One region of the Monashia sp. NPDC004114 genome, then DNA from elsewhere that is predicted to be linked to it. Evidence: riboswitches for the same ligand, from Rfam matches in the RefSeq annotation. Region 1 holds a riboswitch; the other holds the start of a gene.
What was found. A riboswitch is a leader RNA that binds a small molecule or an ion and turns the genes downstream of it on or off. The one in region 1 is predicted to bind cobalamin.
Positions count from the first base shown of each region.

Region 2: it holds a riboswitch for cobalamin, as region 1 does, so the genes downstream of both, ACWEOW_RS03990 (SCO2322 family protein) here and ACWEOW_RS05755 (CbtB domain-containing protein) in region 1, are expected to answer to the same signal.

Region 1 covers NZ_JBSGGK010000003.1:188,793-195,936, forward strand. The annotation lists gene ACWEOW_RS05720 (precorrin-3B synthase) at 1-516, shown strand, start outside; gene ACWEOW_RS05725 (precorrin-8X methylmutase) at 513-1,169, shown strand; gene ACWEOW_RS05730 (precorrin-2 C(20)-methyltransferase) at 1,175-2,803, shown strand; gene ACWEOW_RS05735 (TetR/AcrR family transcriptional regulator) at 2,744-3,304, opposite strand; gene ACWEOW_RS05740 (tautomerase family protein) at 3,392-3,802, shown strand; gene ACWEOW_RS05745 (hypothetical protein) at 3,806-4,207, opposite strand; gene ACWEOW_RS05750 (CbtA family protein) at 4,204-4,983, opposite strand; gene ACWEOW_RS05755 (CbtB domain-containing protein) at 4,988-5,206, opposite strand; cobalamin riboswitch at 5,237-5,432, opposite strand; gene ACWEOW_RS05760 (cobalt-precorrin-4/precorrin-4 C(11)-methyltransferase) at 5,430-6,185, opposite strand; gene cbiE (precorrin-6y C5,15-methyltransferase (decarboxylating) subunit CbiE) at 6,182-7,144, opposite strand, start outside.
Region 2 covers NZ_JBSGGK010000002.1:256,635-263,778, forward strand. The annotation lists gene ACWEOW_RS03960 (M20/M25/M40 family metallo-hydrolase) at 1-614, opposite strand, end outside; gene ACWEOW_RS03965 (class I SAM-dependent methyltransferase) at 711-1,523, shown strand; gene ACWEOW_RS03970 (protein-L-isoaspartate O-methyltransferase family protein) at 1,564-2,133, shown strand; gene ACWEOW_RS03975 (DUF3043 domain-containing protein) at 2,232-2,810, shown strand; gene ACWEOW_RS03980 (serine hydrolase domain-containing protein) at 2,869-4,233, opposite strand; gene ACWEOW_RS03985 (hypothetical protein) at 4,230-4,445, opposite strand; cobalamin riboswitch at 4,493-4,652, shown strand; gene ACWEOW_RS03990 (SCO2322 family protein) at 4,746-5,483, shown strand; gene ACWEOW_RS03995 (energy-coupling factor transporter transmembrane component T) at 5,503-6,579, shown strand; gene ACWEOW_RS04000 (ABC transporter ATP-binding protein) at 6,576-7,144, shown strand, end outside.

The DNA of each region.
Region 1 (7,144 bases):
GGCCAAAGCGTGTGGCACGTGTCCGAGCTGGCTGGTCCGATCGGCCCGCCGCCGACGGCCGGTCCGGTCGTGCTGCCCGACCCCGCCCCGAGGCCGATCGGACCGGTCGGGGACCACATCGTCGTCGGGGTCCCGCTCGGGCTGCTGACCCGCCGCCACGTCGACGCGCTGTATGCCGTCACCGAACGGGTCGTGGTCACCCCTTGGCGTTCGCTCGTGGTCGAGAATGCCGCGACGTCGGCGACCGCGCTCGCGGAGGCAGGCCTCGTCACCAGGCCGGGTTCGCCATGGCAGCGCCTGCACGCCTGCACCGGCCTGCCCGGCTGTGCACGGTCCTCTCTGGACACGCACTCCTTCGCCGCCGAGCTCGCCTCCGTGCTGCCTGCCGGGCAGGTGCCGGTCCACGTGAGCGGGTGCGAGCGGCGATGCGGGACGCCGCGAACGGCATACGTCGACCTGCTGTCGCCGACGAGCCTCGAGGCGGCCCTCACCCTGATGGACCAGGAGGCCCCATGACCGCGCCGACGCGGCCCCGCAAGCGGTACGACTACGAGGACGACGGCCAGGAGATCTACCGCCGGTCGTTCGCGACGATCCGGGCGGAGGCGCGCCTGGACCACCTGCCCGACGATGCCCGGGTCGTCGCGGTGCGGATGGTGCACGCCAGCGGCGACGTCGACCTCCCGGACCACATCGCCGTCCACCCCTCCCTGGTCTCGGCGGCTCGGACCGCCCTCGCGGCGGGCGCGCCCATCTTCACCGACGCGCACATGATCGCGTCGGGCATCACCCGCGCTCGCCTGCCGCGCGACAACAACGTCGTCTGCATGCTGCGCGACGAGAGCGTCCCCGCACTGGCAAAGCTCTGGGGCACAACGCGATCCGCTGCAGCCGTGTCCCTGTGGGGTGACCGGATCGACGGTGCTGTCGTCGCGATCGGCAACGCGCCGACCGCCCTCTTCCACCTCCTCGAGCTGGTCGCCGACGGCGGCCCGCGACCCGCCGCGGTCATCGGGATCCCCGTCGGGTTCGTCGGATCGGCCGAGTCGAAGGTCGCGCTGACCGAGAACCCCTTCGGCATTCCCTGGCTCGTCGTCCACGGTCGCCGCGGCGGGTCCGCGCTGGCGGCGTCCGCGGTGAACGCGCTCGCGCGCGAGGAGGAGCTGTGAACAGGATGCCTTCTGCCACAGTCCGTCCCGGCTGGCTTCGCGGGGTCGGTGTCGGGCCCGGCGACCCGGAGCTGGTGACCGTCAAGGCGGCTCGCCTCATCGGCGAGGCCGACGTCGTGGCCTTCCACAGCGGCCCCCGCGGTGACTCCATCGCTAGGCGCATCGCCTCGTCGTACCTCCGGGAAGGCGTCGTCGAGGAGCTGCTCGCCTACCCGGTCACCACCGGTGAGACCAACCACCCCCTCGGCTACCACGGGCTCATGTCGGACTTCTACGACGAGTCCGCCGATCGCCTTGCGGCCCATCTGAACTCAGGTCGCAACGTGGTCGTCCTCGCCGAAGGCGACCCACTCTTCTACGGCACCTTCATGTACCTTCACGACCGGCTCGCGGACCGCTACGACACCGCGGTCGTGCCCGGCGTGACATCGGTCAGCGGGTCGGCCGCGGCCGTTGCGACGGGGCTGTGCCGTCACGAGGATGTCCTGACGATCCTGCCCGGGACCCTGCCCGTCCCGGAGCTCGCGCGACGGCTCGCGGACACCCAGGCCGCTGTCGTCATGAAGCTCGGTCGCACGTTCGAGGGAGTGCGCGAGGCGCTGCGTCAGGCAGGACGGCTCGACGACGCGCGCTACGTCGAGCGGGCGAGCTCGGAGGCCGAACGCGTCCTGCCTGTCGCGGAGGTCGACGCTGCGACCGTGCCGTACATGTCGATGGTCGTCGTGCCGGGTCGCGACCTGCGGGCCGATGCGGCGGGTCGTGCGGCCGGGTCCGCCCGGGCGTCCGACCCGCCCGGCCCCGCCACACGGCATACGGTCCTCGACCACCGGCCCACCTCCTCGGAGGTCGTCGTGGTGGGGCTGGGCCCAGGCCCCGACCGGTGGCTCACGCCGGAGGTGTCTGCCGCTCTTGCGGACGTCGACCACGTGGTCGGCTACGCGCCCTACGTCAACCGGGTGCCTCAGCGGACCGGGCTGACGCGGCACGCGTCGGGCAACACGGTGGAGGTGGACCGGGCGCTGTTCGCGCTCGAGCTCGCTCGCACGGGCGAGCGCGTCGCCGTCGTCTCCGGCGGCGACGCCGGGGTCTTCGGGATGGCCTCCGCGGTGTTCGAGGCCGCAGAGACGCGCGGCTACTCCGACGTGCGGGTGCGCGTCCTGCCGGGCCTCACGGCGGCGCAGGCCGTCGCCGCCCGCGCGGGTGCGCCACTAGGCGCCGACTACGCGGTCATGTCGCTGTCCGACCGGCTCAAGCCCTGGGACGTCATCGAGCGACGGCTCCGGGCCGCGGCGGCTTCGGACCTGGTCATCGCGCTCTACAACCCGGCCTCACGCAGCCGCACCCACCAGGTCGCGCGTGCCCGCGAGGCGCTCCTCGAGGTCCGCCGTGCAGACACCGTCGTCGTGGTCGGCCGGGACGTCGGACGCCCGGAGGAGTCCGTCACGGTGACGACCCTGGGCGACCTCGACCCTGGGAGCATCGACATGAAGTGCCTGGTCATCGTCGGAGCGACCAGCACCCGGGTCACCCGGTCGGGTCAGGTCTGGACGCCCCGCTTCGTGACGCCGGCCGGTTCAGACGCTCCCGGCCGCCAGCGCCGTCACCTGCCGGGCGACGAGGTCGAACGGCTCTAGGCTGCGCTCTGCGCGGGCGAGTGCCACTGCCCCCTCTGCCGACGAGATCGCCAGTGCGGCAAGGGCCGTGGCGCGCTCGGCAGTCAGTCCGCCTTCTGCCAGCAGGGACTCCAGGTGCCGGCGCCACGCGCTGAAGACCACGCCCGCGTGGGTGACCGTCTCATCGTCATCGCCTCCGACGGCGACCGCGAGCACGGCACATCCGGCACGCAGGTCGGTGGCGGTGAGGAGGCTGCGCCACATGGCGAAGAACCGGCTGACGACCGCCTCCGCGGGCTGCCCCCGCACCTCCTCGAGCACGTCGCGTGCACGGTCGCTCGCGAGGTCGAGGGCCGCGACGTACAGCTCCCGCTTCCCGCCGGGGAAGTGATGGTAGGTCGAGCCGCGCGGCGCGCCGGTGGCCTCCAGGACGTCACCGAAGGACGCGCCCGCCGGGCCATGCTCGGCGAGCAGTCGCACCGCCCCCGAGACCATCCGCGCCCTGACCTCGCCCTTCGCCATGTCCGCACCTCCCGGGACGAACTATGTACATCACCATAGTTCCTTGTCTACTATGCAGACCACCATAGTTCACTGAAGGAGCGCATCATGCCGATGATCGACGTCTACGCCAGGCCAGGTCGCTTCGGCGACCCGACCGCCCTGGCCAGCAAGCTCGCCGCGACCCTGATGGAGGTCGAAGGGGTGCCGCCGATCGCCCTGTTCAAGGAGAACACCGCTGCGTTCGTGCACGAGGTGACCCTGGCGAACGTCGACGGCCACGACGACTACGTCCGGGTCCAGGTGCTCACCAACGCGGGCGCGCTCGACCGCGACAAGCAGCTCGCCGCGGTGCGACGCCTGACCGACGTCGTGTCAGAGGCGGCCGGCGACCCCACGCTCGCGGACCGCACCTGGGTGCTGCTGACCGAGACCTACGACGGAGCATGGGGCATCGCAGGACACGCGAACACCAACGACGAGCTCGTGGCGCTCGCCCGCGCCCAGCTCGCGAGCTGACCGTCAGCCGACGTGCGCGTAGGTGAGCGAGAGCCCGCTGGGCGCGAAGGCTCGGCCCTCGAGGCGGGGTGGTAGCGGCGAGACGCCTGGGCCGCCGGAGCGCACCCAGGCCACCACGTCGTCGACGGCCGCGTCGTCGAGCACACCACCGACCCAGACCGGCCGGGCGCCGCGCCGCCTGCCCTCCGGCGACGGCGTCACCACGACGACGTTCGACTGGTCACAGGCGAGCAGGCACGCGCTTCGCAGCACCCGCGCGGTGCCCCGGGTGCCGACCTCGAGCCCCGCCAGGAGGCGGTCGTGGTCGACACCCGGGTGCTTGCGCGCGGTGCCGCAACAGCAGTCGCGGCAGACCCGGATGATGCAGCCCGCCGGGGCCGGCTCGCCCTGCCGGTATGCCGTCACGCCGGCGCCGGTGCGACCGCGCTCCGGGTGACCGCGGCCCGCTCCATGAGGAGCCCGAAGCTCACGCCGAGGACCAGCCACATGACCGCGAGCTGCGCCAGCGAGGCGAGGCGGAACTCCCAGATCAGCGCCGCGGGGACGTCGCTCGGGATCGCGTCGGGCGAGCCCGGCACGAGCGCGAAGACCAGTGCGACAGCGACGACGCCGGCTGCGATGTCGGCCGCCCAGCGGAGTGACGGCGCGACCTCATGCGCTGCCAGCCACCGGTCGAGCGCTGCCACGAGCAGGACGGCGGCGACTCCGAGCAGGAGGACGACGGCATACAGCATCGTGCGGCGGCCGACGGTGGCCGGGTCGCCGACGGCCGGTGGGTTTGCGGGCATCTTCAGCGCGGGCAACAGGCTCACGGCGCCGAAGCCCACCCCAGCGAGGACGACCGACTTTGCGAAGTCCGTTGTGCCGCCGAGGCGCTCACGCACCTTGACGAAGACGATCGCGAAGATCACTCCGAAGGCGATGCCGACGATGACGGACGTCAGCGCGCCCCCGACGACCTGGGCGGAACGTGAGACCAGCGGCTCGCCACCGGTATGGACCGGCAGCGCGAGCGGCGCCGACCGCCCCCCTCCGAGGTGGTTGGTCTCTCGGGCGTCCTCGATCGCGAGCGCCTTGCGGATGACTGGCTCGACGACGAGCCAAATGACGAGTGCCGCGGCCAGACCGGCTGCAGCACCTGCGGCGACCCCGCGCCGCAGGATCGCTCCGAAGCCGACCACGACGTCAGTGGCAGGGCACGCCGAGGGCGTGACGGGCGTCGTGGGTCAGCTCGTGGAGCATCTGCGCAGCAGGTGCGCTGAGCAGCGCCCCGTTCTCCTGCGAGAGGAAGTACAGCGTGAACACCGCGAACGCGAGCAGCGCCCACGCCCACAGGGGGACGCGGACGCGCGCGGTGGCGACGGTGGCGACGGGGGCGACAGCGGACGACGAAACGTTGGCCATGGCGGACTGACCCTTTCTTTCCATGCCTCGTGGACAGATCACGCCGCAGCCGGTCTCCTGGCTTCCAGATCGCCGCGCCTCCCCAGCCTTCCCAGCGACCCGGCTACGAACCTGCGGTCACCAGTGGCGATGGTGGGGACTTGCTCCCTGGTCACAGTGGCGAGGACCACGTCGGACTCACACCGACTTCCCGTGCACTGCGGCAGCCGCATCCTGACACAGGTCATGGCCGCCCGGCCACCCGGGTGCCGTAGAGGTGAGACTCGACGAAGTCGTCCGACTCCCTCGCGCCGAGCGCCCGGCCGACGAGGATCACCGCCGCCTGCCGGAGCCGCGCGGCCTCGACCTGATCGGCGATGTCCGCCAGCGTGCCGTGCAGGACGAGCTGGCCAGGCTGCTCCGCGTTCGCGACGACGACCACGGGGCAGTCGGCGCCGTAGTCGCTGACGAGCTCGCCCGCGAGCCGCCGGGTATGCCGGATGGCGAGGTGGAGCACGAGCGTGGCTCTCGTGCGGGCGAACTCGGCGAGTGCCTCGGTCGCGGGCATCTGTGTCGAGTCACGGTGCGCGCGGGTGAGAACCACCGACTGGGCGACCTCAGGGACGGTCAGCTCACGGCCCACGAGGGCTGCCGCGGCCGCATACGCGGGCACGCCTGGGGTCACGTCCCACGGCACCCCGGCCCGGTCCAGCCGCCGGGTCTGTTCCGCGATCGCGGAGTAGATGGAGGGGTCTCCGGAGCAGAGTCGAGCCACGTCGTGCCCCATCTCGTGGGCCCGGATGCAGTGCTCGACGATCGCGTCGAGGTGGAGGTGCTGCGTGTCGACGAGCGTCGCGCCTGGGCCGCAGTGAGCGAGCACCTCGGGCCCGATGTAGGTCCCGGCATAGAGACACACCTCGGACCGTTCCATGAGACCGACCGCCCGCAGGGTGAGCAGGTCGGCGGCGCCAGGGCCTGCTCCGATGAAGTGGATCGTCACGAGAGCTCCTGCCGAATCGCTTGTGGCACAGTCTTTTCCACGGACCACTGGGTCACCGCCCGGGCGGGTCGCCAGCCGTTGAGCGAGCCCAGGGGCTCCAGGTCCTCGATCGCGACCCGGGACATTCGACCGCCGAGCCTCGCACGCGCGTCGTGCACCACCCGCTCCGTCTCGACCGTCACTGCGTGCACGACGAGGCGTCCGCCGGGGACCAGCGCTGCCCAGCAGCGGTCGATCAGGTCCGCGGTCGCGCCCCCGCCGACGAAGACGGCGTCCGGCGCCGGGAGTCCGCTCACCAGGTCCACCGATGCTCCCTCGTGGACGACGAGCCCGGGCACGCCGAGTCGCCTGGCATTGCGCCGGATCCGCTCCGCGCGCTCGGGATCGCGCTCCACCGAGTGCACGACGCTGCGCGGGTGCAGACGGGCGAACTCGATGCCGACCGAGCCGGAGCCCGCGCCCAGGTCCCACATGAGGTCCCCCGGCTGCGGTGCGAGGTGTGCGAGGGCTGCGGCGCGTACGAGCCGTTTCGTCAGCTGCCCGTCGTTCTCGTATGCCGTGTCGTCGAGACCCGGCGCCAGGGACCGCGGTGACGATGCGGGGTCCGGGCGGCACTCGATGCACACGACGTGCAGCCGAGGGACGGGACGGTCGTCCCACGACGCGGCCACGCACTCGGTTCGTGACTCATCCGCAGCGCCGAGGTCGCCGAGGACCGTGAGGCGGCTGGCGGCATACCCCTCCTCGACGAGGAGCCGGGCGATGCGGGAAGGACTGTCGTCGCCCGAGGTGAGCACCACGACCTTCGCCCGCGGAGACAGGTCTCGACGGAGCCGGTCCACGTCGCGTCCCACCAGGCTCACGGCGTCCGACTCCTCTGCCGCCCAACCCATTCGGGCGCGCGCCAGCGCGACCGAGGAGACGTTGGGATGGATGCGGACAAGCTCAGCACCCCACGC
Region 2 (7,144 bases), on a different contig from region 1:
ACCATGCCGCGCAGTGTCGTGGTGAGGGCGGGGGTGCCGATGTCCCAGTTCGTCGAGTCGGCCAGCACGATCGCGTCGGCCTCGAGCTTGTGGCCATGCCGTTCGAGGATCGTCTCGAGCGAGTCCGAGCCGATCTCCTCCTCACCCTCGACGAAGACCGTGACGCCGACGGGGAGGTTGCCGGCGTGGGCGCGCAGTGCGGCCACATGAGCCATGACGCCGGCCTTGTCGTCGGCCGCGCCGCGCCCGTAGAGCCGGCCGTCGCGCTCCGTCGGCTCGAAGGGCTTGCTGGTCCAGTCCGCGTCGTCTCCCGGCGGTTGGACGTCGTGGTGCGCGTAGAGCGTGACCGTCGGTGCGCCCTCTGGGCCATCGATGTGCCCGATCACGGCGGGGCGGCCCCCTTCATGCACGATCTCGACGTCGAGACCCTCCGCGCGCAGGAGGGCGGCGACCGCCTCTGCGCTCTCCTCGACGTGCTGCTGCGGGAACGACCCGAGCGAGACGCTCGGGATGCGGGTCAGCGCCTCGAGGTCGGCCTGGACCTGCGGCATCAGCTGGTCCACGCGGTCGCGGATGGACTGGATCTGGTCGGGAGCGAGCACGTCTTCGGTCACCCGCCGACTCTATCCAGCCGCCCGTCATCCGGCTGAAGGCCGGTGTCGGCTCGCTGTCGGCTTGGTGTCGACTCCTGGCGGTAGGTTCTGCAGGGCATGGGAGAGAACGCGTTCGTGGCAGGTCAGCAGCCCTGGCTGGAGCGGCTGGGCAACCTGCGCAACGTCGTCCGGCAGGAGCTCGTGAGCCGACAGCTCGACCGGCACCTTCGTTCGGGGCGACTTCAGGTGCTCGACGTCGGCGCGGGCCAGGGCACTCAGGCCCTCCGGCTCGCCGCCCGCGACCACGTTGTCACCGCGGTCGAGCCCGACCCCCGGATGCGCGGCGAGTTCGAGCGGGCCGCCGCCGCGCTGACCGAGGAGCAGCGCGCCCGCGTGACTCTCCTCGCCGCCGACCTGACCGGGCTCGCGACCGTGGCGCGCCCGACGGCATACGACGTCGTCATGTGCCACGGCGTGCTCATGTACCTCCCCGAGAGCGCAGCCGCGATCAGGGCTCTCGCGCGCCACGTGGTGCCGGGAGGCGTCGTCTCCGTCGTTGCGCGCAACGGCGACGCCATGGCCTGGCGACCTGCCGCGCGACACGACTGGGCAGGCGCCAGCTTGATGCTGGAGGAGATCGCGCAGGCGGCAGCCGAGGGCCGGGATGCGCGCTACCGCAACGAGATCGGCGTCGACGCTCGCGCCGACACGCTCACCTCGCTCGAATCTGCCTGCGCCGCAGCCGGTCTCACCATGGAAGCGTGGTACGGCATTCGTGTCGCGACCGACGACGTCGCCGTCGACACCCCGGCCCCGGGCGAGCCGGAGCTGTCGGCGCTCCTCGACGTCGAGGACCGCCTCGGCGCAACCGAGCCATATCGCCGCCTCGGCACCCTCCTGCACGTCATCGCCCGGCCCCGTCCCCGCTGACAGCCGCCGCAGGACGGGCGAGTGGTGCTTGACTCGGATCATGGACCCGGTCGACGAGGCCTTCATCGCGGTTCCGCGGGCGCGCTTCCTGCCCCGAGGAGCGCGCTGGCGCGCCGGCCACGACGGTCCGATCCACATCGGCCACGGCCAGACCAACTCCCAGCCCCGCACCGTGGCCGACATGCTCAGGCTGCTGGACGTGCAGCCGGGCCATCGGGTGCTGGATGTCGGCTCGGGCTCGGGGTGGACGACCGCCCTGCTTGCCCACCTCACCGGCCCCGACGGCGAGGTGGTCGGGGTCGAGCTCGAGCCGGACCTGGTCAGCTGGGGCGCGTCCAACCTCGCCGGATGCGGTATGCCGTGGGCCACGATCCACGAGGCCGCGCCGGACGTCCTCGGCGACCCCGAGCACGCACCGTTCGACCGGGTGCTCGTGTCAGCCGAGGCGACCTCGCTACCGCAGCCGCTGGTCGACCAGCTGGCCGACCCCGGCCGGATGGTCGTGCCGATCCAGAGCCGGATGACGCTCGTGGAGCTCGACCGGGCCGAGCTGACGACGAGCACGCACGGTCTCTACCGCTTCGTCCCGTTGCGGCAGAGGCGGGAGTGACGGTCGTGGCGCTGGCCACGAGTGCCCGATGGGGCACCGAACGGGTGTGGATTCGGGCGGATTCAGGCCCAGGGGCCCGCGCGGCTTAGAGTGTCCCCGTGTTCGGACGCAAAAAGACCCTCAACGACGAGCTCGCACCCCAGGTCGAGACGCAGCCCGACCGATCCGGCGCCAAGGGTCGGCCGACGCCCAAGCGGCGCGACCAGGAGGCGCTGAACAAGCGTCCGCTCATCGTGACCGACCGCAAGGCCGCTCGTTCCACCGACAAGACGGCCCGCCGCGAGGCGATGGCCAAGCAGCGTGCCGGCATGATGACCGGCGACGAGCGCTACCTGCCCGTGCGGGACAAGGGACCCCGCCGTCGCTTCATCCGCGACAGTGTCGATGCTCGGTGGAACATCGGCGAGTTCATGCTCCCGATCATGCTGATCGTGCTGCTGCTCAGCTTCGTGAAGACCAGCTGGGCCCTGCTCGCGGTGTTCGTCCTCGTCTACGGCCTGATCCTCGTCGCGATCGGCGACGCCATGCTCATGTGGCGGCGGATCCGCAGGCGCGTCGAGGACAAGTTCGGCCACGCGGAGAAGGGCGACGCGTGGTACGCCATCATGCGCGCGTTCCAGATGCGCCGCACCCGGATGCCCAAGCCTCAGGTCGCGCGCGGCGAGAGTCCCCGCTGACCAACGGCGGTTCGGCGCGCGTCGCGCCTGGACCGACGAGCAAAGCGAGCCAGACAGCTCAGAGCAGGTCGGCGAAGGCGAGCGGCTGCCGCGTGACGGCATAGGTCGCGAAGTACAGCTTCTCGACCGACCCATCGGATGCACGGACCACCTCGAGCACCTCGCCGCGCTCGCGCCCGGCGACGGCGCGGTACCGGTCCGGGCCGTCAGCGGCATACCGCGTCTCGGAGAGCGGTTCGTCCTCGCTGAGGCGCGACCAGAGCTCGCCGCCGCGCACGAAGAAGGTCAGCGGCGACCCTTCGGACCACCACAGCCCGAGCAGCTCGTCGAGCTCGGCGTGGGCCGACTCGGGAACCCACGCCGAGGCCAGCGTCGGTTCGGCCTCGAGGACCGACTCGACGAGGTCGGTCGCGAGTGTCAACGGCAGCGCGCCTGAGGTCGTGTTGGCGAAGACGACTGCCGCGAGTCCCTCCTTGCGGCGCACTCGCAGGCCGGCGAGGTAGCCGGGCATGGCGCCGCCGTGCCCGACATAGACGCGGTCGCCGCGGCGGCCCATGCCGAAGCCGAGGCCATATGCCCCGCTCCAGCCGTCGACATCGGTCATGATCAGCGGCCGGCACATCTCCTCGACTGTCTCCGGGCGCACGACCCGGTCGTCGGGGTCGGCGACGTATGCGGCGTACCTGGCCAGGTCGGCCACCGTGGACCAGAGGCCGCCGAGCGGCGCCGTCGCATTCAGCGTGAAGAGCGGCTCCTCGCGGGCGGTCCCCGCGTAGGGGTCGATCTGGTAGCCGAGGGCGCGGTCGTCAGCCGGCTCGAGGCCGGTGCGGGTCATCCCCAGTGGCTCGAGGATCCGCGCCCGCACGACGTCCTCCCAGTCCTGCCCGGTGACCTGCTCGATCACCTGGCCCAGCAGCCCGTAGGCGAGGTTGGAGTAGTGGAACGCGTGGTGCGCGGGAAGGACCTGCTCGGCCTCCTCGACGCCGTCGAGGAACGCAGCACGGTCAGGGGCTTCGAGACTCTCCCAGATGTTGCCCACCGGCTCGCGCTGCAGGCCCGAGGCATGAGCCAGCATCTGCCGCACCGGCACCTGAGCGTGCCTGGTGCCGGGCAGGAACGTCCCCAGCTGGTCGTCGAGGCTCAGGCGGCCCTCGTCACGCAAGGACATCACGGCCAGGGCCGTGAAGGTCTTGGTGACCGAGCCGATCATGAACTGGGTGTCGTCGTCGGCCGCGACCGGCGCCTCGCCGAGACGAGCCGAGCCGACGTGTGCCGACCACACGAGCCGGCCGTCCCGCACCACTCCGGCGCTGACCCCTGGCGACCGCCACTCCTTCTGTGCGGCGACCACCTGACGGAGCAGCGAGCGCTCCAGCCCGTCGGAGAGCGACTCCGAAGCGGCCGCGGCGTCCACGGCGCTCATTCGGCTGCTCGCAGGCTCATCGGGCCGTAGACGACGGCGTCGTTCTGGCGGAGCGTGACCGCCTCGACACCTGCAGCGAGCAGCTCACGCCACGACTCGCCGAGATAGCTCTCGGCATCGCTCTGGGTCGGGAAGCCGCTCGTGGCCAGGCCCTCTCCGGCCATGCTGTTGCCGTGGGCGTCGAGATACAGCCAGGTCCAGTCACCGCTCATGGCGTCACCCTAGTTGGCGCGTCCACCCTGGCCGCATGGGGCGTGTTTGACGGGCCCCGCACGGGCGTGCCACGGTTCGCAGTACCGAAGGGCGACGGGGCAAGCCGGTGAGAATCCGGCGCTGACCCGCAACCGTGATGCCGCTCGAACGAGGCCCTGCCTCGCCAGGCGACCAGCCGGAAAACCCGCGCCCTTACCGGCTCCTTTGTCAGTCTGTCGTGGAATGCGGACCGGAGTCACCCTGCCGGGCCGACCCGATGGTCGAGGTCCGACACGGTGTCCGACCGCGAGGAGGTAACCGTGTCCCCTGTTCGTCGTGGCCCGCTCCGGGTCGTCCTTGCCCTGCTCGTCGCAGCCTTCCTGGGCGCGCTCACTGTCGCGCCCGCCCAGGCTGCGGCCTACCGGTTCTGGGGCTTCTACCAGCTCGAGAACGGCGCGTGGGTGTTCGCCCAGAAGGGTCCCGACCAGACCGTCCCCGCCGACGGGTCCGTCGACGGCTGGCGGTATGCCGTCGGTGACGAGAGCTCGAGCCGCTTCCCCCGCGCGGTCATGACCTTCGAGCAGGTGTGTGGCTCGACGGCGCCGCAGGCCGGCAGCAAGCGGGTCGCGGTCGTCGTCGACTTCGGGCGCCCTGCCGACTCCGAGAACGGCGCGACCCCACCCGAGCCGAAGGCCGTCTGCGCCGTCGTCCCGGAGAAGGGGACGAGCACCGATGTGCTCAAGGCCGCGGGCGAGCTGCGGGTCGAGAAGGGACTCATCTGCTCGGTCGCCGGCTACCCGGCCGCGGGCTGCGGCGGCGAGGTCAAGGAGGTCAGCGCCGAGGCGAAGGCCCCTGACACGGCGGTCGCCATCGCTGCACCGGCCGCCAGCACGTCAGCCACACCGTCGACGACCGCTCCCGCCGACGCGGCCGCCCAGCCGACGTCGAGCAGCAGCGGAGGGTCGACGGCGGCATACGTCATCGTCGGCTTGGCCCTCCTCGCCCTTATCGGCTACCTCGTCTACCGGGCGCGCTCTCGCGCCGGCAGCGACGCCTGAGGAGGAGGACCGGCCTTCGATGCAGCTCCGTCCGCGACTCCAGCACCCCGCAGCCTGGTGGCTGTGGGGGCTGGGGCTCGCGACAGCTGCGTCCCGCACGACGAACCCGGTCCTGCTCCTGCTCGTCATCGGGGTGTGCGTGCTCGTCGTGAGCGAGCGCCGCGACCCGGCGACTCCGAACGTGCTCCTGGCGTTCCTCGTCGTCGGGGTGACCGTCGTCGCCTTCCGTGTCGTCATGACGGCCGTGCTGGGCAACGGCATCCGTGGCGACACACCGCTGTTCACGATCCCGCAGGTGCCGCTGCCCGACTGGGCCTCGACCATCCGCATCGGCGGTGAGGTCACGCTCGAGTCGCTGCTGTATGCCGCATACGACGCCCTTCGGCTCGCGGCGATCCTCGCGTGCCTCGGTGCAGCCAACGCTCTGGCGAGCCCGCGACGCCTCCTGCGCTACCTGCCTGCCACGCTCTACGACGTGGGCACGGCGGTCGTCGTCGGGCTCACGTTCGCGCCCCAGCTGGTGACGGACGCCCGTAACGTCCGTGCCGCCCGCACGCTGCGTGGCCGGGACGGCCGCGGGCTGCGCGAGCTGGCGCGCCTCGCCGTGCCGGTGCTCGAGACGGCGTTCGAGCGCTCGCTGGCTCTCGCCGCGTCGATGGAGTCCCGAGGCTACGGGCGGGCCGTCACGACGACGTCCTCGAGTCGCCGGCTGGCCACCGGCCTCGCGCTGGCCGGCCTCGCGGGCGTCCTCGCCGGCCTGTACGGCCTGCTGGACTCCTCGGCGGGCGGCGTGCTCGGACTGCCCCTGCTGCTCGCCGGCGCTGCCCTGGCCGCGGCGAGCCTGCTCGTCGGCGCATCGCGCGACCACCGGTCCGGACACCGCCGCGACCGCTGGGCGTGGACCGAGACCCTGACCGTCCTGGCCGGCGCGGTCCCGGCGGCGGTGCTGGTCGTCGCCTCCGCCCAGGGCTGGCCGGGCCTCGTCCCGGGCCAGCAGGCCGAGCTCCCGGCAGTCCCGCTGCTTGCTGTCGTCGCGATCCTGGTCGCCGCGCTGCCGGCCTGGCTCACGCCCAGACCCCGTGAGGTGACCCCGTGATCGTCTTCGAACAGGTGTCCGTGCAGTATGCCGGCGCTCCGGGTCCCAGCCTTCGTGACGTCACGCTGGAGATCCCGGAAGGCGAGCTGGTGCTCGTCGTGGGCCCCACCGGCAGCGGCAAGTCGACCCTGCTGCGCACGGTGAACGGCCTCGTCCCGCATTTCAGCGGCGGCACCTTGCGTGGGCGGGTCACGGTCGACGGTCTGGACACGGCGCAGCACCGGCCGCGCGACCTGGCCACGGTCGTCGGGCTCGTCGAGCAGAACCCCTCCTCCACGTTCGTCACGGACGTGGTCGAGGACGAAGTTGCCTACGGGATGGAGACGTTGGGCCTGGACTCCACCACCATCCGGCGGCGGGTCGAGGAGACGCTCGACCTCTTCGGGCTGACCCCGCTGCGCTCGCGGCCCCTGGCCGCGCTCTCCGGCGGGCAGCAGCAGCGGGTCGCCATCGCAGCGCTCTTCGCAGCCGGCCCGCGGATCCTCGTGCTCGACGAGCCGACCTCGGCGCTCGACCCGGTCGCGGCCGAGGAGGTCCTCGCGTCCCTGCATCGCATCGTGCACGA